2 regions of the Micromonospora sp. NPDC004704 genome follow, and region 2 is predicted to be linked to the other one. Evidence: riboswitches for the same ligand, from Rfam matches in the RefSeq annotation. Region 2 holds a riboswitch; the other holds the start of a gene.
What was found. Region 2 has a riboswitch for thiamine pyrophosphate ahead of ACWEFB_RS04770 (ECF transporter S component). Riboswitches for the same ligand answer to the same signal wherever they lie in the genome.

Region 1 (15,744 bases), on a different contig from region 2:
CCGAGGTCCGCGGCAAGTTCAGCACCGCCGCGGGCAAGGCCCAACTCGCGTACGCGGACGCGCTGGGCGCCTGGGGCGAGGCCGGCGGGTACGACGCCGAGGTCCTCTTCGATACCGTCTCCACGATCGTGCTCGGCCTGTCCTGGGAGGCGAGCCGGACCCGTCCCGTACGGACCCTCTCCGGTGGGCAGCAGAAGCGGTTCGCGTTGGAGATCCTGCTCCGGGGCGGCGACGAGGTGCTGCTCCTCGACGAGCCGGACAACTTCCTCGACGTACCGGGCAAGCGGTGGTTGGAGGGGCGGCTGCGGGAGTCGACCAAGTCGGTGCTCTACGTGTCGCACGACCGGGAACTGCTGGCACAGACCTCGGACCGGGTGGTCGCCGTCGAGGGCGGCAGCGCCTGGGTGCATCCGGGCGGCTTCGGTAGCTGGCACGAGGCCCGGGTGAACCGGCACGCCCGCCTCGACGAGCTGCGCCGCCGCTGGGACGAGGAGCACCAGAAGCTGCGCGAGCTGATGCTGATGTACAAGCAGAAGGCGGCGTACAACGACGGGTTGGCCTCGCGTTACCAGGCCGCGCAGACCCGCCTGCGCAAGTTCGAGGAGGCCGGTCCGCCGCCCGTACCGCCGAAGGACCAGGACATCCGGATGCGGCTGTCCGGTGGCCGTACCGCCAAGCGCGCCGTGATGTGCGAGCAACTGGAGCTGGACGGCCTGACGTACCCGTTCGACCTGGAACTCTGGTACGGCGACCGGGTCGCCGTCCTCGGCGCCAACGGCACCGGGAAGTCGCACTTCCTGCGGCTGCTCGCGCGGGGCGGCACCGACCCGGAGCCGGCCAACGGTCCGGTCGACGGGGGGCACCTGCTGACGCCGGTCAACCACGCCGGGGTGGCCCGGCTCGGTGCCCGGGTCCGGCCGGGTCACTTCTCGCAGACCCACGACCGCCCGGAACTGATGGGCAAGACCCTGGTCGAGATCCTCTGGCGGGGTGACGACCACCGGACCGGGATGGACCGGCACGCGGCCATGGCGTCGCTGAGCCGGTACGAGCTGGCCGCCCAGGGTGACCAGCGGTTCGGCACCCTCTCCGGCGGACAGCAGGCCCGGTTCCTGGTCCTGCTGCTCGAACTCTCCGGTGCCACCCTGCTGCTGCTCGACGAACCGACCGACAACCTCGACCTGGCTTCGGCCGAGGCGCTCGAAGAGGGGCTGAAGGCGTTCGACGGCACGGTGATCGCGGTGACCCACGACCGCTGGTTCACCCGGTCGTTCGAGCGGTTCGTGCTCTTCGGCGCCGACAACGAGGTCACCGAGACCCCCGAACCCGTCTGGGACGTCGGCTGACGTGTGCGGAAGGCCCTTCCCGGCCGGGAAGGGCTTTCTCACACGTGGTTGGTGCCGTCCCGGAAGGGCGCGGGCATAGGGTTGATCACGTGACTGAGATGACCTTCCGCCGGCTGGGCGACTCCGGGCTCGTGGTGTCCGTCGTCGGTGTCGGCTGCAACAACTTCGGCCGGAAACTGGACGCGCAGGGCACCCGTGCCGTGGTGGACGCGGCCCTGGACGCCGGGATCAACTTCTTCGACACCGCCGACATCTACGGCGAGCCGAAGGGCGCATCCGAGGAGCAGCTCGGTGCCGCACTGAAGGGCCGGCGCGACGACGTCGTACTGGCCACCAAGTTCGGCATGGACATGCTCGGGGCCAACGGCCCGGACCACGGGGCCCGGGGCTCCCGCCGCTACATCAACCGTGCCGTCGAGGCGTCGCTGCGCCGGCTCGGCACCGACCACATCGACCTCTACCAGATGCACGAGGTCGATCCCGGCACCCCGATCGAGGAGACACTGAGCGCGCTGGACGACCTGGTCCGGTCGGGCAAGGTGCGCTACCTGGGCAACTCCAACTTCGGTGGCTGGCAGATCGCGGACGCGGCGTGGGTGGCGCGTACCCGCGGCTACGCGCCGTTCATCAGCGCGCAGAACCAGTACAGCCTGGTGGAGCGGCACGTCGAGACCGAGATCGCGCCGGCCGCCAACCGTTTCGGCCTCGGCCTCCTGCCGTTCTTCCCGCTCGCCAACGGCCTGCTCACCGGCAAGTACAAGCGGGGCGAGGCGCCGCCGGCCGGCAGCCGGCTCTCCGGCGGCGGACGGTACGCCGACCGCCTGGCCGCCGCACCCTGGGACAGGATCGAGGCGATCGAGAAGTACGCCGCCGAACGCGACCTGACCCCGTTGCAGGTGGCGATCGGCGGGCTGGCCGCCCAGCCCGCGGTCACCTCGGTGATCGCCGGAGCCACCACCCCCGACCAGGTACGGGCGAACGCCGCAGCCGGTCTGTGGCAGCCCTCCGCCGACGACCTGGCGGCGCTGCGCGCCATCCTCTGACCTGATAACGCGTTGCCCAGTACGGGGTCCGGAGCCAGCCGCTCCGGACCCCGTACGGCGTCTGTGGGGGTCAGCCGAGCCGGTTGTGGCGGGCCGCCCCGACAAACGATGTCCAGGCGGTGGCGGGGAACGCCAGCACCGGCCCGTCGAGGTCCTTCGAGTCGCGTACGCCGATGACCGTGGTGCCCGCCCCGCCGAGGCCGGTGGTCGCGCCGTCCACCGCGCCGAGGTCGGCCACCTCGACACAGTTCGCGTTCGAGCCGCTGCGGCTCGACCTGCGCCAGACGGCCCCGGAAAGCTGCGTACCGGTCATCGCGGTCTCACTTCCGCTCGTACTCGCCAGCGACCCGAGTGATGAAGTTTACCGATGCGATCGGGCTCAACGCGGCTTCCGCGAGCCGGACCGCCTCCCGCCGGAAGAACTCGACCTGGTGCCGCTCCTCCAGGAACAGCCCGGTGAGCTTGTGGTCGAGGTAGACGACGGACCGGTTGCGCGGGAAGTCGAGCAGCGCGAAGGCACCGTCGAGACCGGTGTGCGCGCCGGCGGCGAGCGGCACCACCCGGAGGGTGATGTTCGGCCGTTCGCTGGCCGACACCAGGTGCCGCAGTTGCCGGGCCATCACCTGCGGGCCGCCGACCGGCCGCCGCAGGGCGGCCTCGTCGATCAGGGCGTGCAGCGCCGGTGGGGTGTCGCGGGTGAGGATCGCCTGCCGGGCCAGCCGGGCGGCTATCCGGGGCTGGGTGTCCACCTTCCGGACACCGCAGGACTCCATCACCGCCCGGGTGTAGTCCGGAGTCTGCAACAGGCCCGGTACGAGCAGCGGCTCGCATCCGATGATGGTGGTCGCCTCGGCTTCGAGGTGGATCAGCGTGCGCGACTCGGCGGAGAGACCGACCGCCGCCTCCCACCAGCCCGGCTCGGCGGCCCGTTCGACCTGGCGGAGCAGGGCGGCCCGTTCGTCACCGGTGACCCGGTAGACGACCAGCAGGGCGGCGGCCTCCTCGGTGCGTACCTGCTGGCGGCCGTGTTCGAGGCGGGACAGGCGGGACTGCGGCCAGTCGAGTTCGGCAGCGACCTCGCGCAGGCTCAGCTTCCGGCGTACCCGTAGTTCGCGGAGCTGGGCCCCGACGTTGCGGCCGGCGACGGCGGGCTGGATGCGGCGGGACACGGCGCTCAACTGTTGCGGTTGCGGGCGAGCAGTACGGCCGAGCCGGCGGCGGCGAGCAGCAGCGCCCCGCCGATCAGCCACCACACGCCGGTGCTCAGACCGGACTCCTTCGGCAGTGCGACCGGGTTGCTGGGCACCGGCCTGGGTGCTGTCTGTTCGGCCTTGGCCTCGACCGTGGCGACCGCCTCGGCGGGATTCGGCGCGGGCGCGGTCACCGTGACCTGCCAGCGGCCGGGGGAGAGGATCGGTCCGGTGGTGTAGAAACCCTGGCCCTCACCGGACGGTTCGAGCTGGATCGGCCCGACGGTGTCGCCGTCTCCGTCGGTGGCGGTGAGCACCAGCCGGACAACCGTTTCGAGCTGGTGGCCGTCGGCGTAGCTGGCCCGGATGGTCACCCCGGTGGCGCCGTCGCCGGCCACCTGGAGGTTGAGCTTGCCGTCCCGGGCCGCCGCCGGCGTCGCCGGGAGCAGGAGCACCGGTACGAGGGCCAGCGCGGCGAGCAGTACTCGCAGGGGTCGCATCAGAGGTTCCTTTCGGCGCGCCGGACACCCGTACGGTGCCGCCGGGATGGGTTCCAGTGTGTCGGCTGGGAGCGGTCCGGCGGCAGGGCTGTGCGGTCGCAATTGCTGGAGGGACTGGGTGGTGCCCGGGTGCGGTGGTGCCGGGGGTACGCCGGGGCGGCCGGCCTGGTTGGCCGGCCGCCCCGGGTTTGGTGCGGTTACTGCGTTTCGGTGCGGGTGGTTAGAGCTTGCCGCCCTGCTTGATCCGGGTCGGGTCCTCGGCGAGGCGTCCCGTTCCTTGGACGGACTTGTCGGCGTTGGCCTTCACGCCCGCCTTGGTGGCCTCGCCACCGAGCCGGACGATCATGGCGTCCGCGTCCCTGGTCAGAACGTCGCGGACATCCGCGTCGGTGACCAGGGCGGTGTCGGCGACAAGCGCCTTGTACGCGGTCAACTGCTGCACCGCACGCTTGTCGTTGCCGGCGGCCTCCGAGTCGCGGACCGCAGTCAGCTTGTTGGTGAGCTGCTTGTGGGCCTTGGTGGAGAGCCGGTTGGTGGCCTTGAACCGGTCCTGCAGGTTCTGCATGTCCCGGAACGAGGTGGTGACGAAGAACCGTACCGACGAGGTCGTGGTGTTGCCGGCCTTGTCGGTCGCGGTCACGGTCAGCTCGTGCAGCCCCAGCGACAGGTCGTAGAGCGCCTGCAGCGTGTTGTTGGCGTACGGCTGGCCGTCGAGGGTGCCGATGGTGGCTTCCAGACCGGAGGTCGGGTCGACCGCCTGCCAGGAGACCCGGACGTCGGCGCTGTCGCCGTAGAGCTGGCCGTCGGCGAGACCGGAGACCAGCACGGTGGGCTTGGTGCCGTCGATCTTGAGGAGGGCCGACTTCAGCGTCTCCTCGTTACCGGCCGCGTCGGTGGCCCGGTACAGCAACTCGTGCTGCCCGTCGCCGCTGACGTTGACCGTCGTGGTGTACGGCGTCCAGGCGCCGCCGTCCAGGGAGTACTCCAGCTTGCTGACCCCGGCACCCGCGTCGGTGGCGGCGAGCGTCACCGGGATGGTCCCGGCGTGCCAACCGCTGTCGCTCGGCGGCGCGAAGGTCGCCGAGGTGACCGGCGCGGTCGCGTCGATCTTCACGTCGACCGTCTTCGTCTCCTCGACGTTGCCGGCCTCGTCCGTGGAGCGGAACCGGACCTGGTGGGCGCCGTCACCGGAGACCAGGATCGGCTCGGTGTAGGCGGTCCAGGTGGTGCCCGCGTCGAGCTGGTACTCGGTGCTCGCCACTCCGCTGCCACCGGTGTTGTCGGTGGCGGTCAGGGTGACCGTGGTGGCGGCGTTGTACCAGCCGCCGGTCGGCGTACCGGCCACTGCCGCGGTGGTCACCGGTGCGGTCGGGTCCTCGACCGCGGTGCTCACCCGGAAGTAGTCGAACGTCGCCGGCTTCGACGCCTGCTGTGCCGCACCGAGGGTGAACAGGCCGAACTTGGGCGTGGCGCCCACGGCCGCGTTGGTCAGGCTCCCCAACGACGTCCATTCGGTCCCGTCGGCCGAGTACGACGCGGTGTACGTGTCGCCGGCCTTGGCCAACCGCAGGTGCCAGATGCCCTGCGTCAGGTTCGACGCGTTCGGCTGCGGGTCCTGCACCACGGCGCCGATCTCGCTGCGGAACTCGATCCGCCGGGTCACGGCCTGACCGGCCGCGTTGTCCGCGATGTAGTCCAGCTTCAGGTAGTTGTCGTCGTCGCCGTAGACGAGAAGACCGCCCTGCTGGTACTGCTCGTTGAACTGGCTGCCGTCGACCTTGGTCTCGATCGTCCAGTCACCGGCCGGCGCGTTCTGCAGGATGAAGTTCGACGGCGGGGTGCCGCCGCCCTGGTAGATGTCGCCGTTCGGTACGTCGATCTGGAGGCCGCCACCGGTCACCCGGTAACCGGTCGGGTCCTCCCGGACGATCGCGTTCCACTTGCACTTGTCCAGGCTGGTTCCGGTGAACTCGTCGGACGGCTCGACCGGGCCGGCCGGCTCGTCCGGGCTGAGCTGGAACCAGTCGAACTTGGCGTCGTTCACCGAGGCCGTGGTGTTCCCGTTCAGCGCGAACAGACCCACCTTCGGGTTCTCGATCCCGGCCAGGGCGGCGGACCGACCCACCGGGGTGAACGTCTGGCCGTCGGCCGAGAAGGCCCCGGTCAGGTTGGTGCCGTCACTGCTCAGCCGGACGTAGAACGTGTCGCCCATCCCGGCCGGTACGGCGATCCCGTCGGCGGCCTCGTTGCGCGGCGTGCCGGCGGTCTCCCGGATGAACTCGAACTTGCGGTTGTCCGAGTAGAGCAGGTCGAGCTTGGCGTAGTTTGCGTCGTCGCCGTAGACGATCAGCCCGGCCTGGTGGTAGTTGGCGGTCGCGCTGAGCGTCACCTTGGTGGTCGCCTGCCAGGCACCGCTCGGGGCGGGCTGGAGCACCACGTTGGTGGCGTTGTTGGTGCCGCCGTACAGGTCACCGACCGCGGTCGGCAGAACCAGGCTGCCGTCGGCGACCGAGTAGAGCTGGTTCTCCCGGATCACGGTCGACCAGCGCGACTTGTCCAGCGAGGTGCCGGTGAAGTCGTCCGAGCGCGCCCCGAAGCAGGACGTGTTCGGCGCGGTCACCTGCACCGGAACGTTGACGAACGTGGAGGCACCACGCGCGTCGGTCACCGTCAGGGTGGCGGTGAAGTTGCCCGCAACGGTGTAGGTGTGGCTGGCGTTGGCGGTGTTCGCCGTGCCGCCGTCACCGAAGTCCCAGGCGTACGTGAACGGGGCGTCGTTCTCCGGGTCGGTGGCCGTACCGCTGAACGCGACCGTCACCGGCGCGATGCCGGCGGTGGGGTTCGCGGAGGCGGTGACCACCGGCGGGGCGTTGTCGGTCACACCGCGACCGAGGAAGTCGACCCAGTTCACGTTGAGGATCGCGCCGGTACCGTTGGCACCGACCGGGTTGCGGGTCACAAAGTACAGCGGTCCGCTGACCGTGCTCGCCGTGGTGATCTCGGCGGTCACGTCGACGAACGTCTGCCAGCCCCCGGTGCTCGGCACGGTGGCCGTGGCGACCAGCGGGCCGTCCGGCGCACCGGTACGGACCTCGACCCGCGCGCCCCCGCCGGCCGAAGCCGCCCGGAACCGCAGCGAGTCGATCCCGGTCAGGTTCGCCGGGTCGAAGGTCCACCAGTCGTCGGCCTCGATCCAGCCGATGTTCTCGAACCCGCCGGCGGTGTCCTCGGTGGCCTGCCGCGCCACGCCCGGGTCACCGGTGCTGACGCTGCCGGCCAGCCGGCCGGTGGACGAGAAGTACTCGGCCTGCTTGCGCTTCGGCTGGAGCTGCTCGATCGCCCGCCCGGTCAGGGCGTTCGACCCACCGGCGCCGCCACCGTCGGTGTAGACGGCCTCGAAGACACCGAACACGTTCGCCTCGGCGCCGTGCCCGGAGGCGAGCAGCGTCTGGACCGAACCCTCACAGCCGGTGTACGACTGCAGCGGGTGCGCGTGCTGGTCGTGGCCCAGGTAGTACTGGAGCACGACCCGGTCGCAGTCGATCGTCCCGTCCTCCGGGTCGGTCACGTTGACCTTGTACTTGACCAGGTCGCCCCACTCGAAGAAGCCGCCGTCCGGCGGGAACTCGATGGAGACGGTCGGCGCGGTGTTGCCCACCGTGACCGGTACGTTCGCAACCGCGGTACGCCCCTGGGGGTTGGTGACCGTGAGCTGCGCGTTGTAGTTGCCCGCCGCGGCGTACGTGTGCGCCGGGTTCGGGTCGGTGGAGGTGGCGTTGTCGCCGAAGTTCCAGGCGTACGTCAGCGTGCCACCGTCCGGGTCACGCGACCCGGCGCTGGAGAACTGCACCGCCAGCGGAGCCGGACCCGAGGTGGGCTCGGCGGTCGCGACCGCGATCGGCGCCCGCTCACCGGCGGTGTAGTCGATCCGGTAGATGCCCGAGTTGTCGTTGTTGCCGCCGAAGCCGGTACCCCACTCGATCAGGTACAGCGCCCCGTCCGGACCGAACTCGAAGTCCATCGGCCGCAGCATCGTCATGCCGGTCAGCAGCTGGTTGATGTCGACCAGCGACTTGCCGTCGGCACTGACCTGCATGGTGTACATCTTGTTCTGGTTCCACTCGCCGAGCAGCGCCTTGCCGTCGTAGTAGGCCGGCCACTTGCGCTCCGAGTTGAGGTTCTCGTCGTACCGGTAGACCGGGCCGCCCATCGGGGCGCCGCCGCCGCCGATCTCCGGGAACAGCGGGTTGCCGCTGTAGTCGAAGTCGACCGTGGCCGAGATGGCCGGCGGCAGGTTGGTCAGGCCGGTGTTGTTCGGCGAGTTGTTGACCGGCGCGGCACAGTCGAACTTCGCACCACTCGGTCCCGACGGGAACGGGTAGTCGTTGTACGCGTAGTTCGCGCCGTGGCAGTACGGCCAGCCGTAGTTGCCCGGTCCGACGATGTTCCACTCGACCGTGCCCTCGGGGCCACGGTTCGGGTTCGCCGCACCGGCGTCCGGGCCGTAGTCGCCGACGTACAGGGTGTCGGTCTGCGGGTCGATGCCGATCCGGAACGGGTTCCGGAAGCCCATCGCGTAGATCTCGGGCTTGGTCAGCGCCGTGCCCGGTGCGAACAGGTTGCCGGCCGGCACGGTGTAGGTGCCGTCGTCCTCCGGGTGGATCCGGAGCACCTTGCCGCGCAGGTCGTTGGTGTTACCCGACGAACGCTGCGCGTCGTAGTCCTGCCGACCCGGCCGCTCGTCGATCGGGGTGAAGGAGTCCGACTCGAACGGGTTGGTGTTGTCACCGAGCGCCAGGTACAGGTTTCCCTGGCTGTCGAAGGCGATGCTTCCGCCCGCGTGGCAGCAGGTGTTGCGCTGCGTCGGGACCTGGAGCACGACCTTCTCGGTGGCGGCGTTGATGGTGTCGCCCTCGACCGTGAACCGGGAGAGGTAGTTACGGGCCGCGCCACCGGCGGGTGCGTAGTACACGTACACCCAGTTGTTGGTGGCGAAGTCCGGGTCGAGGTGGATGCCGAGCAGACCGTCCTCGTTACCGGTGAAGACCGGCAGCGTGACCGCGGTCACCGTGGTGCCGGTGTCCGGCTTGATGATCTGGATCCGGCCGTCGCGCTCGACGTAGAAGACCCGACCGTCCGGAGCGATGTCCAGCTCCATCGGGTTGTTGGTGTTGCTGTCCAGCGACACCTTCTCGAAGCTGCTGGTCTTCGTCGCACTGCAGTCGGCCTCGACCACCCCTGCGGCGGTCTCGATGCCGCCGAGCAGGTGGGTGAGGAACTCCGGCTCCGCGAACGACTCGTTGGTGTGACCGCCACCGGTGTACCAGGAGCGGCCACCCTCGTAGTCCTGACACCACGCGGTCGGGTGGTCGGCGCCCATCGCACCGCTGCCCGGGGTGTAGCTCCGCTCGTCCAGGCTGGCCAGCACGTGTACGTTCGCGCGCGGGTTGGTCCGGAAGTTGTACCACTCGTCGAAGCGGGACCACTGGGCCGGCAGACCGGCGGTGGACGGGTGCGCCGGGTCCTCGACCTTGACCGTGGCCTGCTGGTTGGCCGGGTGCGCGTTGAAGTACGCACCGACCAGGCCGCCGTACCACGGCCAGTTGTACTCGGTGTCGGAGGCGGCGTGGACACCGACGTATCCACCACCGGCCTCGATGTAGCGCTCGAACGCCGCCTGCTGGGTGTCGTCGAGCACGTCACCGGTGGTGGAGAGCCAGATCACGGCCTTGTACTGGGCGAGATTGGCGTCGGTGAACGCGGCACCGTCCTCGGTCGCGGTGACGGAGAACCCGTTCGCCGTGCCGAGCTGCTGGATGGCCGCGATGCCGGAGGGGATGGAGCCGTGCCGGAATCCGGCGGTCTTCGAGAAGACCAGGACGGAGTACGGGTCCGCCGCGGCGGCGGCCGGGGCCGCCTGTGCGGCGCTCGGGGCTGCTACGAGTGCGGCCGCCGTCGAGGTGACGGCGACCGCGAGACTCAGCAGCGCATGGCTGAGGGTGCCGCGCAGCGCGTGGCGCGGGCGAGGTCTTGACACGAAGGATCTCCTTCGTCCGCTGGGGACACGGGGGATCCCCGGCCGGCTCGCCGAAGACCGGTTCGGGGGTGGTGGGTTTCGGCTGCGTGGCCCGCCGTGGCTGTGCAGTCGAAATTTGTCTTGTCGCTGAACAAATTAATGCCGGTCAGCGTGAGGCGGGCAATACAGCAACAAGCCAAATCGGGTAACGGTTGGGTAACCGAGGCGGATCTTCCGGATAGGACAGACAAAACCATTGGGTGTTCGGAGTCACCTTCGCCGCTCGCGGCGCCCCGCTGTGACGTGCGACCCCTTGGCGGATCCGGTCCGCCGTCGTAGTGTGGTCGACAAGTAACCCACGGGAGTCCGGTGTACCGGGCTGAGAGGGGGGCTGACACAGCCCCCGACCGTCGAACCTGATCCGGGTAATGCCGGCGCAGGGAGGAGTTTGCCGTGCCCGTACTGGGACGTTTGCATCTCATCACCGACACCCGTACTGGGCGTGATCCTCTCGCCACGGTACGTGCGGCGCTTGCCGTGGCCGGGCCACAACTCGTGGTCCAGGTACGCGTCGAGGACGACACCACCGACCGCGACGCGTACGACCTCGCCCGGCGGATCGTCGACCTCTGCACACCGGTCGGCGCCACCTGCCTGGTCAACGACCGGCTGCACATCGCCCTCGCGGCGAACGCCGCCGGTGGCCACGTCGGTGCGCTCGACCTGCCCGTCGAGGCCGCCCGACGGGTGCTCGGGCCGACCGCGGTGCTCGGCGCCACCGCCCGCGCACCCGACCCGGCCCGGGACGCGGTGGCGGCCGGCGCCACCTACCTCGGCGTCGGACCCTGTTACGCCACCACCACCAAGGACGGGCTGCCGGAACCGATCGGCCCGGCCGGCATCGCGCGGGTCGCCGAGGCGGTGGGCGTACCGGTCATCGCGATCGGCGGGGTGACCGCCGCCCGGGTGCCGGAACTGCTCGCCGCCGGCGCGTACGGGGTGGCCGTGGTCGGCGCCGTCAGTGCCGCCGCCGATCCCGCCCGAGCCACCACGGAACTGCTCGCCGCGCTGACCCGTACCGGGGCGCCGACGTGGTAGGCGGGGACGCCCACCCGACTGAATCCGACCACGTCCCCGCCACCGGGCGGGCGGACGTGGCCGTGGTGGGCGGGGGACCGATCGGGCTCGCCATCGCCTGGCTGGCCTCGGTTCGGGGGATGCGGGTGCGGGTGCACGACCCGGACCCCGGCAGCGGGGCGTCCGGTGTCGCCGCCGGCATGCTCTCCCCGGTCGCCGAGGCATCCTTCGGCGAGGAGGCGCTGACCCGGCTGCTGCTGGACTCGGCCGCCCGCTGGCCCGACTTCGCCGCCGAGGTCGCCAACGCGGCCGGCCTGACCGGGACCGCCGAACTCGGCTACCGCACCGAGGGCACGCTGGTGATCGGGCGTACCGCCGACGACCTGGCCGAGGCGCGCCGGCTCTGGGCGTACCAGCAGGGACTCGGACTCCCGATCACCGCACTGGACGCGACCGGGCTGCACGACCGCGAACCGTTGCTCGCACCCCGGGTACGCGGCGGCGCGCACGCCCCCGACGACCACCAGGTGGATCCCCGCCGACTCGTCACCGCCCTGCGGAACGCGGCGGTACGGGCCGGGGTGGTGTTCGTGCCGGCCGCCGTCCACGACCTCGCCGACCTCGACGCGGACACCGTCGTGGTCGCCGCCGGCTGCGGAGCCGCCGGACTGACCGGGCTGCCGATCCGACCGGTGAAGGGGCAGATCCTCCGCCTCCGCGCACCCGGCGGCGAGCCGCCCGGCTTCCGGCACGTGATCCGGGGCTACAACGACGGCCGCTCGGTCTACCTGGTGCCCCGCCTCGACGGCGAGGTGGTGGTCGGCGCCACCGTCGAGGAACGCGGCGACACCACGGTCACCGCCGGCGGCGTACTGGAACTGCTCCGGGCCGCGATCGACCTGGTCCCGGAACTCGCCGAGTACGAACTCGCCGAGACCACCGCCGGCCACCGCCCCGGTACGCCCGACAACGCCCCCGTGATCGGCCGGCTCGCCGACCGCCCCGACGTGATCGTGGCGACCGGGCACTACCGGCACGGCATCCTGCTGACCCCGGTGACCGCACAACTCGTCGTCGACCTGCTCACCAGCGGGGTGGCCGATCCGGCGCTCGAGCCTTTCACCCCGGACCGGTTCACCCGGACCGGGCAGACCTCGGTGAGGGAGGAGATTCGGTGACCGGAGAGGGTGGGGTTTCGGTGGAACTGACCGTGAACGGGACGGACCACAGTCTGCCCGGCGGGATGACCGTGGCGGAACTGGTCGCCACCGTCACCGGCCAGACCCGCGGCGTGGCCGTCGCGGTCAACGGCGAGGTGGTCCCCCGGGCCGGCTGGCCGGCGGCGGTCCTGAGCTCCGGCGACCGGGTCGAGGTGCTGACCGCGGCCCAGGGCGGGTGAGCCGGATGTCCGAAGTGGAGACCGAGCCGGCCGCCGAGCCGGTCACCGGCCGGTTCGAGTTGGGCGGGGTGTCGTTCGCCTCGCGGCTGATCCTCGGCACCGGCGGCGCGGCGAACCTGCACGTACTCGAACAGGCGATCCGGGCCAGCGGCACCGAGTTGGTCACCGTCGCGCTGCGTCGGGTCGACACCGCCGCGACGATGCACGGCGGGCTGCTGGACGTACTCGAACGGTGCGGCGTACGGCTGCTGCCGAACACCGCCGGCTGCTACACCGCCGCCGAGGCGGTCAAGGTCGCCCGGCTGGCCCGCGAGGCGTTCGACACCTCGTGGGTGAAGCTGGAGGTGATCGGGGACGACCGGACCCTGCTGCCGGACGGGGTCGAGCTGCTGCACGCCGCCGACCAACTGGTGGCCGACGGGTTCACCGTGCTGCCGTACACCAGCGACGACCCGGTGCTCGCCCGCCGGCTCGCCGAGGCGGGCTGCGCGGCGGTGATGCCGGCCGGCGCACCGATCGGCTCCGGGCTCGGCATCGGCAACCCGCACCACATCCGGCTGATCCGGCAGAGCGTGGACGTGCCGGTCATCCTCGACGCGGGGATCGGCACCGCCTCCGACGCCGCACTTGCCATGGAACTCGGCTGCGACGGGGTGCTGCTGGCCAGCGCGGTGACCCGGGCCGCCGAACCGGCCCGGATGGCAACCGCGATGCGGTACGCCGTGGAGGCGGGCTGGCTCGCCGCCCGGTCCGGCCGGATCCCCCGACGGTTCCACGCGCTGGCGTCCAGTCCCGACGAGGGACGGCCGGACCTGTGACCGCCCGGCGGCCCGAGCTTCCCCCGGAGCCGCGTCACCCGGACCGTGGCCGGTCGGCCTCCGCGCGTCCGCAGACGCCGCGCCCCGTCCTGGACGACGACGGTACGGCGACGCCACCTCCCCGCGCGCTGCGTCCCGTCCTGGACGACGACGGTACGGCGACGCCACCTCCCCGCGCGCTGCGTCCCGGCCTGGACGACCACGGTACGGCGACGCCACGTCCCCGGGCGCAGCGTCCCGGCCCCGACGACGACAGAACAGCGACGCCGGGCACGCCGAGTGGTCTGGTGGTGGTCACCGACCGGCGGCAGACGAATCGGCCACTGCACGAGGTGATCCGGGCGGCGGTGGACGGCGGCGCCCGGTGGGTGCTGCTCCGGGAGAAGGACCTGCCCCGGGACGAACGCCTGGCCCTTGCCGAGCGGCTGCGGGAGGTCCTCGTACCGGCCGGCGGAACGCTGGTGGTGGCCGGCCCCGACCCGCTCGGCGGGACCGCAGTGCACCTGCCCGCCGCCGGACCGTACCCGCCGCCGGAGTTGCCGCTGGTCGGCAGATCCTGCCATGACCTGACCGAACTGGGACGGCTGTCCACGGAGGACTACGTGACCCTTTCCCCGATCTTCCCGAGCCCGTCCAAGCCCGGTTACGGGCCACCGCTGCATCCGGTCGGCCTGGCCAGGCTGGTACGGCGTACCCCGGTTCCGGTGCTCGCCCTCGGCGGCGTCACCGGACCCGACCACGTCGCCGCCTGCCTGGCCGCAGGTGCGGCCGGGGTGGCGGTGATGGGCGCGGTGATGCGCGCCGACGACCCGGCCGAACTGGTCGCCCGGCTGACCGCCCCGACGACAGTCGGGCGGAGGAGCGGGCGATGACACCACCGGTGGCGCTGACCATCGCCGGTTCGGACTCCGGCGCGGGTGCCGGCATCCAGGCCGACCTGAAGGTGTTCGCGGCCCTCGGCGTCTACGGCACCTCCGTGATCACCGCCCTCACCGCGCAGAACACCCACCAGGTACGCGCGGTCCTGCCGACTCCCGCCGACATCGTCACCGCACAACTCGACGCGGTCCTGTCCGACCTGCCGGTGCTCGCGGCCAAGACCGGGATGCTCGGCACCGAGGAGGTGGCGGACGCGGTGGCGGCACAGGCCCGCGCCGGGCTCCTGCCGCACCTGGTGGTCGACCCGGTGCTCGTCTCGACCAGCGGACACCGGCTCGGCGTGGTCGCCGCAGTGACCCGGCTGCTGCCGTACGCGCTGGTCGCGACGCCGAACCGGGAGGAGGCCGCGGCGATCGTCGGACGCCCGGTGACGACCACCGACGAGATGGTCGCCGCCGCCGCGCAGATCGCCGCCGGCGGACCCCGCTACGTGGTGGTCACCGGCGGCGGTGACGACGACGACCGGACCGAGGCGGTCGACGTGTTCTGGACCGGCACCGGGACGCGGCTGCTCGCCGGCCCACGGGTGCCCACCCGGAACACCCACGGCACCGGCTGTTCGTTCTCGGCCGCGATCGCCGCGCGGATCGCGCTCGGCGACGCGGTCCCGGACGCGGTCGTCTTCGCCAAGGAGTACGTCGCCCGCGCGCTCGCCGGTGCGCGCGACTGGAAGTTGGGCACCGGCCATGGACCGCTGGACCACTTCGGTTGGTCCCGCTGACAAGCAGGAGGTTGGTTATGCAGGCTCGTCGCAAGGTGTACGTGGAGGGATCGCGGCCGGACATCCGGGTCCCGTTCGCAGAGGTGGAACTGGCCGGGGACAACCCACCGGTCCGGTTGTACGACACCTCCGGGCCGGGAAGTGACCCGGAGGTCGGCCTGCCGGCGCTGCGCGGCCCGTGGATCGCCGAACGCGGTGACGTGGCGCCGGTACGCGGTGCCGGTACCCCGCTCGTCGGGACCGACGGCCGGCGCCCGACCCAGCTCGCGTACGCGCGGGCCGGGGTCGTGACGCCGGAGATGGAGTTCGTGGCGGTACGGGAAGGGGTGCCGGGCGAGGTCGTCCGGGACGAGATCGCCGCCGGGCGGGCGGTGCTGCCGCTCAACGTCAACCACCCCGAGGTGGAGCCGGCGATCATCGGCAAGCGGTTCCTGGTCAAGGTGAACGCCAACATCGGCACCTCCGCGGTGACCTCGTCGGTCGCCGAGGAGGTGGAAAAGCTCACCTGGGCGACCCGGTGGGGTGCGGACACGGTGATGGACCTCTCCACCGGCAAGCGGATCCACGAGACCCGCGAGGCGATCGTCCGCAACTCCCCGGTGCCGATCGGTACGGTCCCGATCTACCAGGCACTGGAGAAGGTCGGCGGCGACCCGGTCAAACTCTCCTGGGAGGTGTTCCGGGAGACCGTGATC
Region 2 (15,744 bases):
GCCGGTCGAACTCACCCCGGCGCTGGGCCGCGAGCAGGATGCCGGCGAGGGCGTCGACATAGGTCCGGTCCTGCCCCACCGCCCCGCGCGGCGGCGACCGGAGCAGCTTGTCGCCCCACGCCAGGACCCGCTGGAAGGCGTCGCCCGGGTCGGCGGGTTCGACCACCGGTGGCCGGTGCGCCGTACCCACCGGTCCGGCGACAGCCAGCGCGCCACCGGTCAGGGTGACCACCACGGCGGTCACCAGGCCGACCGCCCGCCGCCGCAGGGACCGCCGGTACCGGGCGCGGACCCGGCCGTACGGATCCGGCTGCGGCCGGAGCGTGTGACTCAGATCGTCCAGCGCCACCCGCAGTTGCTCGTCCACCGTCATCGCGCCACCCGCAGTCGCTCGTCCACCGTCATCGCCCCACCCCCGTGCTCGTCGTGATCCAGGGGCCGCCCGCGACCACCGTCACCACCGCCGACGGGGGTTGCCAGTGCCACGCGCAGCCGGGCCAGGCCCCTCGACGCGAGGCTCTTGACCGAGCCGACGGAGCAGCCCAGGGTCGCCGCGACCTCCGCCTCCGGCAGGTCGGCCACGTACCGCAGCACGATCACCGCACGGGTACGGGGGCCCAGCTCGCGCATCGCCTCGTGCAGGGCGTGCCGGTCCGCCACCGCCTCCGTCAGGTCGCGTACGGGCCGGTCCGGCAGGAACGCCGTCAGCACCTCGTGCACCCGGTGCCGCCGCCAGCTACTGATGTGCTGGTTGATCATCATTCGCCGCAGGTACGCCATCGGCTCGTCGATCCGGTGCCAGCGCCGCATCACCTTCACCAGCGCCGACTGCACCAGATCCTCGGCATCCTCCGCCGACCCGGTCAGGTGGTACGCCACGCGCAGCAGATCCAGATAACGCGCGTCGACGAACTCCCGGAACTGCTCGTCGTCTTCCGACATGGGCCTCCGCTCGGTCGGTCACCCATCACGACTCGCACCGGGCACCAAAGGTTGAGCCGACCCCGGAAAAATCCGGAACCTGCCCGCCTGCCGTTATCCGGTCACGGGCGGATCAGCGGGTGGTGCCGGGTGCCCGAGGGTGCCGAGGAAACGGTCGAGGAGGTCGACCTGCCGGGCGGGCGGGAACTGCGCCTGGTCGAACAGTGCCTGCACGACGAGCCCGTGGGCGAAGGCGGCGGCGATCACCACCACCTGGTCCGGATCGGTCGCGGCCGGCAGTTCCCCGAGGTCACGGGCGGCTTCGACGTGTGTGCGCAGCCGGGTCCGCCAACGGTCGTACCGGGCGGTCTGACTGGCGCCGAGCGCCGGGTCGGCCAGTGCCGCGTCCCAGAAACTGACCCAGGCCCGGCTCCCCGCCGTCAACTCGGGGGTCACCGGGAGCACGTCCAGCAGGGCGGCCCGCAGCGCCGCCAGCCCCGGCCCGGTGGCGACCTGCCGGGGGCGGGCGGCGGTGCGTTCCTCGGCCAGGTCCAGAGCGTGCCGCAGCAACGCCTTCTTGCTGGGAAAATAGTGGCTGACCAGGCCGGTCGAGGCGCCCATCCGGGCGGCGACGGCACGCATGGTCAGGCCACCGAAACCGTGCTCGGCGAGCACGCCCCAGACCGCGTCGGAGACGTCCCGCCGCCTCGCGTCATGGTCACCCTTCGCGGGCATCGCGCCCTCCCCACCGGTACGGCCAACGCCCTATAGTACGTAACAAACGTTTGGTACGTACATTCTCAGTCTGGAGCCCCGATGCTCGGTCATCCCCTCGCCCCCGGCGCCGACCTCCGACCGCTCGAACCCTGGCAGGCGGCCGAGTTCGCCGGGTACGTCGAACAACACCGGGCGCACCTGGCCCCGTGGCTGCCCTGGGCCGTGACCATCACCGACACCGAATCGGCCCGGCGGTTCCTCCAGCGCTACGCCGACTCCCAGGCCGCCGACGGGGGCCGGATCTTCGGCATCCGGCTCGACGGCGCACTCGTCGGCGGGGTCCTGTTCCGGGTCTTCGACCCCCGTGCCGGGGTCTGCGAGATCGGGGTCTGGCTCGCCCCGCAGGCGCAGGGCCGGGGGCTGGTCACCCTGGCCGCCCGGCACCTGATCGACTGGGCGCTCGGCGTACGCGGTCTGTCCAGGGTGGAATGGCGCACGGTCCCCGACAACAACCGCAGCATCGCGGCGGCCCGACGGCTGGGCATGACCCGCGAAGGTGTGCTCCGCCAGGCGTTCCCGCACAACGGCGTACGCCACGACGTCGAGATCTGGGCCCTGACTTCGGCCTAACCCGACGGTGGTCCCCGGTCAGCTCGGGCCGGCGAACCCGCCCCTGGGCTCGATCAGTTCGAGGTTGGTCCCGTCGGGATCGTTGAAGTACGCGACCCGGGTGCCGACCGCGTCCGGCGGGGTCACCTCGTCGGCGGCGAAGGTGTACGGCTCACCGAGGAAGTCGTACCCGGCCTCGCGCATCCGGGTGTGGACCGACCGGAGGTCGTCCACCTGGAAGCAGAGATGCATCGATCCCGGCCGGTTGGCGGCGGACTGGCCGGGAGCACCGATGGGATCCTCGAACTCGATCAGGTCGATGCCGAGATTGCTCAGGTGGAAGGTGGCGTAGCGCAGCTTCGACACGGGCAGCCCCTGCGCGTGCGCGAAGCCCTGACCCTTCATGCTCTCGTTGTCGACCGCCGGCTCCAACCCGGTCAACGCCCGGTAGAAGGCGACCGAGCGGTCGAGGTCGGAGACGGAGATCCCGACGTGTGCGGCCGTGTCGAGGCCGAACGAACCCTCTGGTGTGCCTGGCATGCTGTTCCCTTCCACGGTCCCGGTCACGCCCGCGCGTGCCGATCCCATGGCAGTGCCCACTGGCCGGGGAACTAACCGTCGAGCCGGGCAACTCACCCCGACCGGCCTCGCTTCACTCGTACGGTTGCTTCGGTGGGTCGACCTGGCGCCACGACTCCACCTCGAGGTACGGGATCTCCTCTTCGTTGACCGGGTCCTTGGCGATCCGGTCGGAGTAGCGGCCGACCACGTCGACCCAGGTGTCCGGGGCCAGGCCGGTCGGCGGGTCGCCGGCCAGGCCGAGCTTGATCGGCCGACCGTCGGCAGCACAGCAGGACAGGATCATGCGGGCCAGGATCGGTTCGCCGTTGGCTCCGGTGGCGACGAAACCGGTGAGCTGCACCCGCCGGTCGCCGAGCGAGACACCCTTGTCGAAGATGGCCCGGGAGGCATAGTCGAGCACCCCGATCCGGACCGGGTCACCCTCGGGCAGCGGCGGATAGTCCGACAGCGGCTGACTGCCGAGGGCGGTCCCGGCCTGACCGGCCGCGTACGAGCCCAGGGCCGGTGGGGCGACCAGGAGCAGGCCGAGCACGGGCAGGATGAGCAGCCAACCGACCCGCGGCTCGTGGTGGCCCTTGCCCCCGTGCCCGTGGTCGTGCCCGTGGTCGTGGTCCTCCTCGGCCGACCCCTCCACCGCCGCCCCGGACGTACGCCGGGCCGGGCGCAGGTCGTGGACCAGGGTCATCACCGCCACCGCGATCAGCAGGATCGCAGACCCGATCAGGAAGGGTTGCAGCCCCTCCTTCACGTAACGCAGGTACATGTCGGTGAGGCTGGCCTTGAGCACCGCCCCGCCGAGCAGCAGCAACACCACCGCCTGTGCCTGTCGGTTCATCAGAGCACCACCGCTCCCACTCCCACCGCCACCAGTACGGCGACCGCGAACGTCGCCGGGGCGAACCGGAACGCGAACCGCCGCCCGAAGACACCGGCCTGCATCGAGATCAGCTTGAGGTCGACCATCGGCCCGACGACCAGGAACGTCAGCCTGGCGGTGAGCGAGAACTGGGACAGCGACGCGGCCACGAACGCGTCCGCCTCCGAGCAGATCGACAGCAGCACCGCGAGGACCGCCAGCGCCAGCACCGACAGGACCGGGTTGTCGGCCAGGGTCTGCAACCAACGCTCCGGCACCAGCACGTTGATGCAGGCCGCCGCCATCGCACCGAGCACCAGGAAGCCGCCCGCGTGCACCACGTCGTGCCGTACGGCCGAGAAGAACGCCCGCCCCTTCGACAGTCCGTCCAGGTCGGGGCGGTGCGGCAGCCGGATCCAGTCGGCCCGGCCCAGCCGCAGCCAGAGCCAACCCATCAGCATCGCCACGATCAGGCTGGCGACGCCCCGGCCGACCACCATCTCCGGGTTCTGCGGGAAGGCGACCGCGGTGGCGGTGAGCACGATCGGGTTGATCGCCGGGGCGGCGAGCAGGAACGCCAGCGCGGCGGCCGGGGTGACGCCCCGGCGGATCAGCGACCCGGCGATCGGGACCGCGCCGCACTCGCAACCGGGCAGGATCACTCCCGCACAGCTCGCCACCGGTACGGCCAGCGCCGGATGTTTCGGCAACGCCTTCGCCCAGAAGGAACGGGGCACAAAAACCGCGATCACCGCGCTGAGGACCACCCCGAAGACGAGGAACGGCACCGCCTGCACCATCACCGAGACGAAAACCGTGGTCCAGGTCTGCAGTCGTGGGCCGGAGATCGCGTCGGCGATCGGGCCACGGAAGACGACCAGCAGGATGAGGAGCCCGGCGAGCACCTCCACCGACCCGATCCGGTCGCCGAACAGCCGTTGCCGGGGTGGTGGGTCGCCTGCTGCGGGCGTACCGCCGGGGGTGGTGTGGGCGCGGGCGGGACCGGTGGTCGAACCGGGCGCGGCGCTGTCGACGGTGCCGGTGGTGGGCGGGATCGTCCAGTCGATCTCGTCGCCCGGCCCGGCGCGGCGTTCGGTCGCGCGGTCGGAGGCGGTCACGGCGTCTCTGCTCTCCTCGCTCGGCCGGGTCCGGGGGCAGCTCACCCTAACCCGAGCCCCGGTGTCCACCACCACACCCGATCGATACGGCGCTGTGCCGCGCCGCCGGTCGGTGCTAGCGTCCCCGAAACAACTTCACATCCGACAGGGGAGCGCACAGCGCTGAGAGTGCGGGATGACATCCGCAGACCCTCGAACCTGATCTGGGTAATGCCAGCGCAGGGAGTTCGGTCATGCTCCGGCCGCGCCGGAGTCCGGCACGACGCCGGGCCGAGGCGTGCGACTTCTCCTGGTTCACTTTCGAGAACTGGGAGCCAACATCATGAACAACCGCTGGCGGACGCTCGACATCGTCATCGCCTCGACCCTCGGGGTGGCGTTCGGCGTCATCTTCTGGGCCTGGGGCCTGCTCTGGAACGGTCCGGCCGACGCCATTCCGCTGCCCGGTCGCGCCGTGATCTACGGGGTGTGGCTGGTGCCGGCCGTCCTCGGCGCACTGGTGATCCGCAAGCCGGGTGCGGCCCTCTACACCCTGACCCTGGCCGCCCTGGTCTCGGTGGCCCTGGGCACGAGCTGGGGTTGGACGCTGGTGGTCCAGGGCCCGATCGAGGCCGCCGCCGCGGAGCTGGCCTTCGCCGTGTTCGCGTACCGGATCTACCGGCTGCCGGTGACCCTGCTGGCCGCCGCCCTGGCCGGTCTCGCCGCCGCCATCTACGACATCTTCGTCTGGTACCCCGGCACCGCCTGGGACAGCTTCCGCCTCCCCTACCTGGCCCTAACCACCGCAAGCTCCCTGGTAGTGGCCGGCCTAGGCAGCATCGCCCTAACCCGAGCCCTAGCCAACACCGGCGCCCTGGACCGCTTCCCCGCCGGCCGCACCCGCCCCACGGTCTAACCCCCACCCGGCCCGCCGGGCCCCTTCGGCGTTGATCATGAAGTTAGCGACGATTCGATCTTGTTCTGAGGTATCTAACTTCATGATCAACGGCTAGAGGGAGGGGTGAGTGGGGTGGGTGGGGTGGTTGTTGGGGGGTTTGGGTGGAGGCATGCGGGGCGGAAGGGGTGGGCGGTACGGGGGGTTGATCTGCGGGTTGCGGTTGGGGAGCGGGTGTTGTTGCTGGGGGGTTCGGGGGCGGGGAAGAGCACGTTGCTGGCCGCGCTCGCGGGGCTGCTCGCCGAGGACTCCGGGGAGCAGGCGGGGCTGATCGAGGTCGACGGAGCCGATCCGCGTACGGTCCGGGACCGGGTCGGCATCCTGTTCCAGGACCCGGAGAGCCAGCTCGTGATGGCACGGGCCGGCGACGACGTCGCGTTCGGGCTGGAGAACCGGGGCGTGCCGGCCGGCGAGATCTGGAACCGGGTCGACGAGGCGATGCACCGGGTCGGCTTCCCCTACGGACGGGACCGCTCCACCGCCGCCCTCTCCGGCGGCGAGCAGCAACGGCTCGCCCTGGCCGGCGTACTCGCGCTCCGGCCCCGGCTGCTCCTGCTCGACGAACCCACCGCCAACCTCGACCCGGCCGGCGCCGCCCTGGTCAGGGCAGCGATCGCCGCCGCAGTGGACCGCGACACCACCCTGATCCTGGTCGAACACCGGGTCGCGGAGGCACTCCCCCTGGTCGACCGGGTCGTGGTCCTGGAGCCGGGCGGCGGCATCCGCGCCGACGGCAGCCCGGACGAGGTCTTCGCCGCGCACGGGGACGCCCTCGCCGACGCCGGGGTCTGGGTACCCGGCCGGTCGGTGCGGGCCCGACCGGCGACCACCGCCGCCGGCGACCTGTTGCTCACCGCCGACCGGCTCGGCCTACCACCCCGGCTGGCCCCGACCGATCTGACCGTACGGGCGGGCGAGGCGGTTGCCGTACTCGGGCACAACGGGGTCGGCAAGACCACCCTGGCCCTGCAACTCGGCGGGCTGATGAAACCGGCGACCGGTCGACTCGAGGCCACCTCCGCCCTGGCCGGAACCGACGCCGGTACGCCACCGCACCGCTGGCGGGCCAAGTCCCTGGTACGCCGGATCGGCTCGGTCTTCCAAGACCCCGAACACCAGTTCCTCGCCGGTACGGTCTTCGACGAACTGGCCCTCGGGCCACGCCGGACCGGACTCCCGGAACCCGTCGTACGCTCCACAGTGGACGATCTGCTCGTCCGGCTCCGGCTGGACCGGCTCGCCGGGGCGAACCCGTACACCCTCTCCGGTGGTGAGGCGCGGCGGCTGAGCGTGGCGACCGCCCTGGCCACCGCGCCCCGGCTGCTCGTACTCGACGAGCCGACCTTCGGCCAGGACCGACGTACCTGGATCGAGCTGGTCGACCTGCTCGCCGACCTGCGCGACGCCGGGCACGGCATGGTCACCGTCACCCACGACGCCGACTTCGTCACCGCGATCGCCGACCGGACCGTGACCCTCTCCGGCCGGGACGACCCCGCGCCCGACCCGGTCCCCGACGGCGTGAACCGGGGAGTCGCGGCGTGAACCGGGTAGAAGCCCGCGTGAACCGGGGAGTTGCGGCGTGATCAGCACTGGGCCGGTGGGGAGGGCGACGGCGCCGCTGGCTCGGCGCAATCCGGTGGCGAAGCTCGCTGCCGCGCTGGTGTTCTCGTTCACCCTGGTCGCCACGATCGACCCGGTCGCGCCCGCCGTCGCGATCGCCATCGAGCTGGCCGTGCTGCCCCTGTTCGGCCTCGGCTACGGCACCCTGGCCCACCGAGCCTGGCCACTGCTGATCGGTTCGCTGGGCATCGTGCTCACCATGGTGCTGTTCGCCGCCGACCGTACCGGGGCGGTGCTGCTCGACGCCGGCCCGATCACGGTCACCACCGGTGTGCTCACCTCCGCCCTGGGCCTGGTCCTGCGGGTACTCGCGGTGGCGCTGCCCGGCGTGCTGGTCTTCGCCACCACCGACCCGACCGACCTGGCCGACGCGCTGATCCAGAACGCGAGGGTGTCATCCCGGTTCGCGCTCGGCGCGCTGGCCGCGTTCCGGATGCTGCCCCTGCTCGCCACCGAGTGGCAACTGCTGGGCATGGCCCGGCGGGCCCGGGGCGTGGACGCCGGACGTAACCCGATCGCCCGGCTGCGCCTCTTCGGCGCCACCGCGTTCGCCCTGCTCGTCGGGGCGATCCGGCGCGGCACCCGGCTCGCCACCGCGATGGACGCCCGAGGGTTCGACGGCGGCACCCCGCGTACGGTCGCCCGGCGGCAGCGGTTCACCGTCGCCGACACCGCGCTGGTGGCCGGTGCCGCCGTGCTGGCCGGGGCGGCGCTGACGGTCAGCATCCTGCTCGGTACGTTCCAACCCTTGCTCGGCTGATCATCACCGCCGGCCGGTAACGCCCAGCCCCGGCCGCCGGTGTCGGTAAGCACGGCCGCCGGCGCCGCCACCCGACGGGACGATGGCGCGAGGGTTACGCGGCCGAGAGGCTCCGCACCATCCTCGGACAACCGGTCACTTCGACTGGGCCGTGACCTTCGTGGCGGTGACCGTACCGGCGGAGTTGGGTCCGTCGACGGTGACCGTGTCACCGGCCTTGAGGTCCTTGAGTGAACCGGCCCTGGCGACCGCCACGGCGGTGTCGGTGCCGGTCCGGACCGTGATCACGGTGCCGTCGGCGGTCTGGACGTACACGGTGGTGCCGTCGACCAGCTTCACCGTGCCGGTGGTGGTCTGTGCCGTACCGCCGTCGGCGTCGGGGACGCCGGTGGCGGTGCCGCCCGGTCGGCCGGCGCCGCCGGGGAAGCCGGCGAAACCACCGGCGCCGCGCTGGGCACCCCGGCCGGTGGCGGCCGAGGGACCGGTGCCGGGCGGATCGCCGTACGACTTCTGCACCTGCACCCCGCCCAGGAAACCGCCGATCAGCAGCACCGCCGCCCCGAGGTAGAGGGTTGCCCGGTTCCACCAGCGGCGACCGGCCACGGCCGCCAACTCGACGGCGAGGTCCCCGTCGTCGTCATGGCCCGCCCCGGTCGGCGGGGTGGGCGTATCGGCGACCACGAGGGGCGGGCCGACGACGGTCGGGGCGTCCGCCGCGTCGTCCCGATGGACTCCGGGCGCACCCGGCGAACGGCGACCCCATCGCACTGCTCTGCTCATCGCTGCTTCCCCGGAATCACTCGTGGCTCACTCGTAGCGGAGGGCGTCGATGGGCCGCAGACCGGCGGCCCGGCTGGCCGGCACGCTGCCGAAGAAGAGCCCGATCGCGACCGATACGCCCAGCGCCAGGGCGATCGAGCTGGGTACGACCACCGGCTTGACGCCGACGATGGTGAAATGGCTGCCGGCCAGTGCCGCCAGCACCCCCAGTCCCCCGCCAACCAGGCTGAGCATGGTCGCCTCGGCGAGGAACTGGGTGAGGATCACCCGGCGGGGCGCACCGAGGGCTTTGCGGATGCCGATCTCGCGGGTCCGCTCGGTCACCGTGACCAGCATGATGTTGGTGATGCCGATCCCGCCGACGAGCAGGCTGATCCCGGCCACCGCACCGAGCAGTACGGTGAAGGTGTCCGCGGTCTCGGTCTGGGTCTGGAGCAACTGGGCCGCATTCTGGATCCGGTACGGCGTACCCTGCGCCCGCCCGGCGGCGGCACCACCCCGAGCGACCGCACCACCCGCGACCGCCCCACCCGCCGCCGGTGCGACCTTGAGTCGCTGGTCGAGGATGGTGGCGATCTGTGCCTGGGCGTCGTCCACCCGATCCGGTCCGGTGGCCTCGACGAGCACCGAGTTGACCGCGCCGTAACCGGTCAACGTCTGCTGGACCGCGGTCAGCGGCGCGATCGCCACGTCGTTGGCGTCCTGGAAACCGGTGGCGGAACCCTTCTCCGCCAGTACGCCGACCACCGTGTAGAGCGCACCGCCGACGGTCACCTGCGCGCCGAGCGGGTCCGTACCGGGGAACAGTTCGGCCGCGACGGTCTGTCCGATCAGGACCACCCGCCGACCCTGGGCGAGGTCCGAGTCGCTGAACGCGGCACCGGTCGCGACCGAGGTGTTCGACGCACCGAGATAACTCGGGTACGTGCCGACGAACTGCGACACCTGGTGGTCGGCGCCCTGGTAGGTGATGGTCGCCGAGGCGCTCACCACCGGGGAGACCGAACGCACGTCCGGCGCCAGGACCGGGTCCTTCAGCGCCAACGCGGTCGGTACGGTGATCGCGTCGCTGCTGCTGCCGCCCCGCGCGGTGCTCTGCACGGTGAGGGTGTTGCTGCCCAGCGCGGCGATCCGGTCGGTGATCTGTTTCGCCGAGCCGTTGCCGACCGCGACGAGCAGGATCACCGCACCGACCCCGATCAGTACGCCGAGCATGGTCAGCGCCGAGCGGAGCTTGTTCACGGTGATCCCGCGTACGGCGAACCGCAGGATCTCGAAGAAGCTCATCCGATCCGCTCCAGCCGTACGGTCGCCCGCTCCGACCCGCCGTCAACGCCGGCACCGGTATCGGTACCGGCGCCCGGAACGTCCTGGCGCTGGTCGCTGGCGATCTCCCCGTCGAAGAGCCGGATCAGGCGCTTGGCCCGGTCGCCCACCTCCGGCTCGTGCGTGATCATCACGATGGTCCGACCGGCCGCGTTCAACCGGTCGAAGATGGCCAGTACGTCCGCCGTCGACCGGCTGTCCAGGTTGCCGGTCGGCTCGTCGGCCAGGATCAGCGCCGGTTCGGTGACCAGCGCACGGGCCACCGCGACCCGCTGCTGCTGACCTCCGGAGAGCTGGTTCGGCTCGTGTCCGGCCCGGTCAGCCAGCCCCACCAGGTCCAGCGCGGCCAGCGCCCGCCGACGCCGCTCGTTCGCCCTGACCCCGGCGTACGCGAGCGGCAGTTCCACGTTGGCGACCGCGCTGGTACGGGCGATCAGGTTGAACGCCTGGAAGACGAAGCCGATCCGCCGGTTGCGGACCAGGGCGAGCTGCCGGTCGTTGAGCCGGCTCACGTCCACCCCGTCCAGCAGGTACTGCCCGGTGGTGGGGACGTCCAGACAGCCGAGGATGTTCATCAGCGTCGACTTGCCCGAACCCGACGAGCCCATGATGGCCAGGTAGTCACCCGCACCGACGACCAGCGACACCCCGCGCAGGGCGTGCACGGTCGCCTCGCCCTCGCCGTACCGCTTGGTCAGCCGGCGGACGTCGAGCACCACGCGGTCCGGCGCGGTCATCGCCCGCCTCCCGCGGCCCCGGCACCCCGGGGGAAGCCGCCGCCGCCGGGAAAACCGCCACCACCGGTGAGCCCGCCGCCCGGTCGGCCGCCACCGGTGGTCCCGGTCGTCCCGGTGCTGGTGGTCCGGAGTACGACCAGCTCACCGACCTGCAACCCGGACGTCACCTGTACGGTCTGGTCGCCGGTCAGCCCGACCTCGACCGGACGGGTCACCGGCTGCCCGTCCTCCAGCACGGTGACGGTGTGCCGGTTGCCGACGGTGGTGAGCGCCGCCGAGTTGACGTAGACGGTGTTCTCCACCTGCCCGACCGTCACCGTCGCCTGGACGGTCTGGCCGGGGCGGGCGCCGGGCGGGAGCTGCGACACCCCGAACACCACCCCGTAGGTGACCACGTTGTTGCTGGTGGTGGCGTTCGGGTCGATCGAGGACAGGGTGCCGGTCGCCGTCGCACCGGCGAGCGCGTTCCAGGTGATGGTGGCCGGCTGGCCGGCCTTGAGCTTGGTCGCGTCGGCCTCGGCGACCGAGGCGGACACCTCCAGCTTGCCCAGGTCGGCGAGCTGGATGAACCCGCTGGTCGAACCACCCGACGCGGAGCCACCGGACGCCGAGCCACCGCCGGAGGAGCCGCTGCCGGAGGACGATCCCCCCGACGACGATCCCGAACCGCTCGACCCGGAACCGGACGAGCTGGACCCGGACCCGCCGGTGGAGCTGCCGACGCTGCCGTTGACGGCCACCACGGTCCCGGCCATCGGCGCCTTCAGTGTCGTGCCGTCGACCGCGTCCCGGGCGGTGTCGACGGCCAACTGGGCGGTGGTGACCTGGCTCCGGGCGTCGGTGGTGTCGGTACCGGCCGCCTCGGCGCGGTCCTGGGCCGCCCTGGCCGCGTCCAGATTGGCCTGTGCGGCGGTGAGCTGCCGGTTCGCGGCGGTCGGGTTCACCTTGGCCAGCACGGTCCCCTGGGTGACCAGGTCACCGACCTTGACCCGGATCTCGCTGACCGTACCGCCGGTGCCGAAGGTGGCGCTCGCGGTGGCGGCGCTGCGCAACGTACCGGCCGCCGACACGGTGGCGGTCACCGTGCCCTGCCCCACCGGGATCGTACGGGTGGCAGCACCGGTCGCCGCCGAACTCGACTCGGGCTTGACGAAGGAGGTGTAGATCCAGACGCCGCCGCCGATGATCGCCAGGCCGAGTACGGCGTTGACGAGCACCGACGGGCGGCGTAGCGAGACCAGACGTCGCACCGGCATGCGGGCCAGCCTGGATCGTCCGGCTCGGAACAGCCCCGGCGTCAGCTCGGAGCAAGCTGGGAACCACCGGCGTCCCCGGACGGCGGGGCACCGTCGCGAGTGGTGGTGCCCTGTTCGACGGGGTCGACCGGGGTGGGGTCCATCATGGTCGGCAACACCACCCGGAAGGTCGCGCCGACACCGGTCGCGCCGACCAGGTCGACCCGGCCGCCGTGGGCCTGGACGATCGCGGCCACGATGGCCAGCCCCAACCCGGAACCGACACCGGGAGTACGGGTACGGCTCTGGTCGACCCGGTAGAGCCGCTCGAAGATCCGTCCGGCGTGCTCGGGCGGCACACCCGGACCGGTGTCGGCGACCTCCAGCACGGCGTACCCGGCGCCGGCGCCGGGCAGGGCCGGATCGGCGGGGGCGGACCAGCGGCCGACCCGGACGGTGATCTCAGCGGTCGACGGGGTGTGTTGCAACGCGTTCGTGACCAGGTTCGCCGCCACCTGGCGCAACTGGTGCTCGTCGCCGAGCACGGTCACCGGCTCCAGCCCACCGCCGGACGGATCGGGGCCGCCGCCGGGCACCGGCGCCGGACCACCGCCGAGCGGGACCAGCCGGACCGGGCGGTCGGGGCGGCGGGCATGTGCGTCCCGGATGGTGTCGGCGGCGATCGCCAACAGGTCCACCGGTGCCCGTCGCATCGGCCGGCTCAGGTCCATGCGGGCCAGTTGCAGGAGGTCCTCGACCAGGAGCCCCATCCGGGCCGCCTCGTTCTCGATCCGGCCCATGGTCTCGTCCAGCACCGGTCCGGGTGGGGCACCACCGCGCCGGTACAGCTCGGCGAAGCCGCGGATCGAGGTGAGGGGCGTACGCAACTCGTGCGAGGCGTCCGCGACGAACTGCCGCAACCGCTGCTCGGAGACCGTACGGGCGGCCATCTCGGCGCCGATCCGGTCGAGCATGACGTTGAGCGCGATGCCCAGCCGCCCCGACTCGGTGTGCGGGTCGGCGTCCTCCACCCGCCGGGCCAGGTTGCCGGCGGTGATCTCGCTGGAGATGCGTTCCATCCGGGTCAGCGGGCGCAACCCGATCCGTACCACCAGGGCGGCGACCAGGCCGAGCACGAGCAGCACCAGCAGCATCACCGCCCCGTCGATCAGCAACAGGCCGTCCGCGGTGGCGTCGACGTCGCGCAGCGAGGAGGCCACCACGGCCAGCCCGCCGTTCGCGGTCGGCGCGGCCAGCACCCGCCAGGTGCTGTGCGAGTCCGCCGAGTCGACCGTGAACGGCTCACCGCGCTCGGCCAGGTCGGTGAGGCCGGTCAGGTCGGGCGGGGAGAGTTCGTCGTGGGACAGGACGGCGACCAGCACCCGCCCGCCCGGGTCGTAGATCACCACGGCCTGGCCGGGGCCACCGGCGGGAGCGGGTCGGCCGCCGCGGGCCGCTCCGGGTCCGAAGTCCGGGACCATACCCGCGACGTACGGGCGGATCGACCGGGCGAGCTGCTCGTCCACCCGGTCGGTGAGGTACGACCGCAGCAGCACCAGCCCGGCCGCGTTCGCCACGATCAACGCGATCGCGGTCAGTACGGCGATCACCACCACCAGCCGTGCGCGCAGGGTCCAGTGGCTCCACCTGCGTACCCGGGCCAGTCGCCGCCGCCACCGCCCGACCGGGGGTGCCGCCGTCCAGTCGGGCGGTGGCGGGGGCGGCCAGCCGGGTACGGCGGTCCCACCCGGAGGGGCGGGAGCGCCGGGCTGGCCGGGCCGGGCGGTCATTCGCCGGCCGGTCGAGGCAGCCGGAGCGCATACCCCACGCCCCGTACCGTCTGGATCAGCGGCGGGTCCCACCGGTCGATCTTCTTGCGCAGGTAGTAGACGTACGACTCGACGATCCGGCCGTCGCCGCCGAAGTCGTAACTCCAGACCCGGTCCAGGATCTGCGCCTTGCTGACCACCCGGCCGGCGTTGACCATGAGGTACCGCAGCAGGTTGAACTCGGTCGGCGACAGGTCCACCAACCGGCCGGCGCGGCGTACCTCGTGCGCGTCCTCGTTCAGCTCCAGATCGGCGTAGTGGATCACGCCCGACTCGGGTTCGACCCGGCTGCGCCGCAGGATGGCCCGGATCCGCAGCACGACCTCCTCCAGGCTGAACGGCTTGGTGACGTAGTCGTCGGCGCCGACGGTCAGCCCGGAGATCCGGTCCTCCACCGCGTCCCGCGCGGTCAGGAACAGCACCGGCACGCCCCGGCCGTCGGCCGCCGTACGCAACCGCCGCGCCACCTGGAAGCCGTCCAGGTCCGGCATCATCACGTCGAGTACGACCAGGTCCGGCTCGAACTCGGCGGCGGCGGTCAACGCCTCGTGCCCGCCGTACGCGATCCGGACCTCGAAATCGATCAGCCGCAGGGTCGCCGACAGCAACGCGCAGATGTTCGGCTCGTCGTCCACCACGAGCACCCTGGTCGACCGCCGGGCCGACTCTCCTGCCGATGGGCGCACCCGTCGACCTCCTCCCCCTCGAACTCCGGGTCATCTTTAGCCGAGCCCGCTGGGAGCGACCTGGGAGCCGGGTCACGATGGGCTGGGGAATCACCAGCCGAGTACGACTTCGTCCCCTTCGGCGAGGCCGTCGGTGATCTCGGCGTACTGGTCACCCCGTACGCCGACGGTCACCCGGCGGGTCTCGGTGCCGCCGGCCGGGGTCCGGAGCCGCACCTCCCCGGTCGCCGGCCCGCCGCCGGTCCCGTCGGTCCCGGTGAGGTGGACGGCGGTGGCGGGCACCCGCAGCACCCCCGGCACCGACTCGATCGTCACCCGGGCGTTCGCGCTCTGCCCGACCAGCGCGTCGGCGGGCACCCGGTCGAAGCTGATCAGGGCGCCGTACCGGACGAGTTGCCCGTCTGCGGTGCCGACCGGGTCGACCTGGGTCACTCTGGCTGGGAACTCCTCACCGGGCCGGTTCGCCAGGGTCACGGTGGCGGCCAGACCGACGGCCAGCCGCCCGGCGTCCGCCTCGGGGAAACTCGCCCCGACCTCCATCCCGGCCACGTCGCCCAGGGTGATGAAGGTGGTGCCGCCGCCGACCACCGCGCCGACGCCACCGGCGACGGAGAGGACCTTGCCGGCGATCGGTGCGGTGATGCTGGTGCCGGCCAGCGCGTCCGAGGCGGTGTCCAGGTTCAGTTGGGCGTTGGTCACCTGCTGCTGTGCCCGGAGTACGGGGTCCGGGCCGCCCGTCGACGCGGAACCGCTCCGGCCGGTGCAGTCCCGCGCGCCGCCCGAGGGCTGGCCCGCGCTCTGCCCGGTCCCCGTCGGCGTCGAAACCCGTCCCGACGGGGCGGCCGGGCTCGGCATCGGCGAGCCGGGATGGGTGGAGGTGGTGGGTGTGGCGGACCCGTTCGGCGTGACGGATCCGCTCGGCGTCGGCTCCCCCGCGCCGCCGCCCGTGCCGCCGTTGCCCGTGCCGGTCGCGGGGCCGCAGGTGGTGGGTGGGGTGGACTGTCGCTGCTCGGCGGCGTCGAGTGCGGTCC

Region 1: it holds a riboswitch for thiamine pyrophosphate, as region 2 does, so the genes downstream of both, thiE (thiamine phosphate synthase) here and ACWEFB_RS04770 (ECF transporter S component) in region 2, are expected to answer to the same signal.

Annotation. Positions count from the first base shown of each region.
Region 1 covers NZ_JBSGCD010000032.1:1,005-16,748, reverse strand. The annotation lists gene ACWEFB_RS30365 (ABC-F family ATP-binding cassette domain-containing protein) at 1-1,346, shown strand, start outside; gene ACWEFB_RS30360 (aldo/keto reductase) at 1,445-2,389, shown strand; gene ACWEFB_RS30355 (DUF397 domain-containing protein) at 2,460-2,702, opposite strand; gene ACWEFB_RS30350 (helix-turn-helix domain-containing protein) at 2,710-3,558, opposite strand; gene ACWEFB_RS30345 (hypothetical protein) at 3,564-4,079, opposite strand; gene ACWEFB_RS30340 (ThuA domain-containing protein) at 4,300-10,116, opposite strand; TPP riboswitch at 10,444-10,555, shown strand; gene thiE (thiamine phosphate synthase) at 10,558-11,193, shown strand; gene thiO (glycine oxidase ThiO) at 11,187-12,350, shown strand; gene thiS (sulfur carrier protein ThiS) at 12,371-12,571, shown strand; gene ACWEFB_RS30320 (thiazole synthase) at 12,577-13,389, shown strand; gene ACWEFB_RS30315 (thiamine phosphate synthase) at 13,674-14,261, shown strand; gene thiD (bifunctional hydroxymethylpyrimidine kinase/phosphomethylpyrimidine kinase) at 14,258-15,049, shown strand; gene thiC (phosphomethylpyrimidine synthase ThiC) at 15,067-15,744, shown strand, end outside.
Region 2 covers NZ_JBSGCD010000003.1:93,441-109,184, reverse strand. The annotation lists gene ACWEFB_RS04805 (hypothetical protein) at 1-373, opposite strand, end outside; gene ACWEFB_RS04800 (SigE family RNA polymerase sigma factor) at 370-942, opposite strand; gene ACWEFB_RS04795 (TetR/AcrR family transcriptional regulator) at 1,036-1,656, opposite strand; gene ACWEFB_RS04790 (GNAT family N-acetyltransferase) at 1,738-2,268, shown strand; gene ACWEFB_RS04785 (VOC family protein) at 2,287-2,787, opposite strand; gene ACWEFB_RS04780 (TIGR03943 family putative permease subunit) at 2,900-3,664, opposite strand; gene ACWEFB_RS04775 (permease) at 3,664-4,620, opposite strand; TPP riboswitch at 4,940-5,046, shown strand; gene ACWEFB_RS04770 (ECF transporter S component) at 5,126-5,698, shown strand; gene ACWEFB_RS04765 (ABC transporter ATP-binding protein) at 5,813-7,282, shown strand; gene ACWEFB_RS04760 (energy-coupling factor transporter transmembrane component T family protein) at 7,320-8,120, shown strand; gene ACWEFB_RS04755 (hypothetical protein) at 8,256-8,900, opposite strand; gene ACWEFB_RS04750 (ABC transporter permease) at 8,928-10,187, opposite strand; gene ACWEFB_RS04745 (ABC transporter ATP-binding protein) at 10,184-10,963, opposite strand; gene ACWEFB_RS04740 (efflux RND transporter periplasmic adaptor subunit) at 10,960-12,219, opposite strand; gene ACWEFB_RS04735 (sensor histidine kinase) at 12,261-13,988, opposite strand; gene ACWEFB_RS04730 (response regulator transcription factor) at 13,985-14,713, opposite strand; gene ACWEFB_RS04725 (efflux RND transporter periplasmic adaptor subunit) at 14,804-15,744, opposite strand, start outside.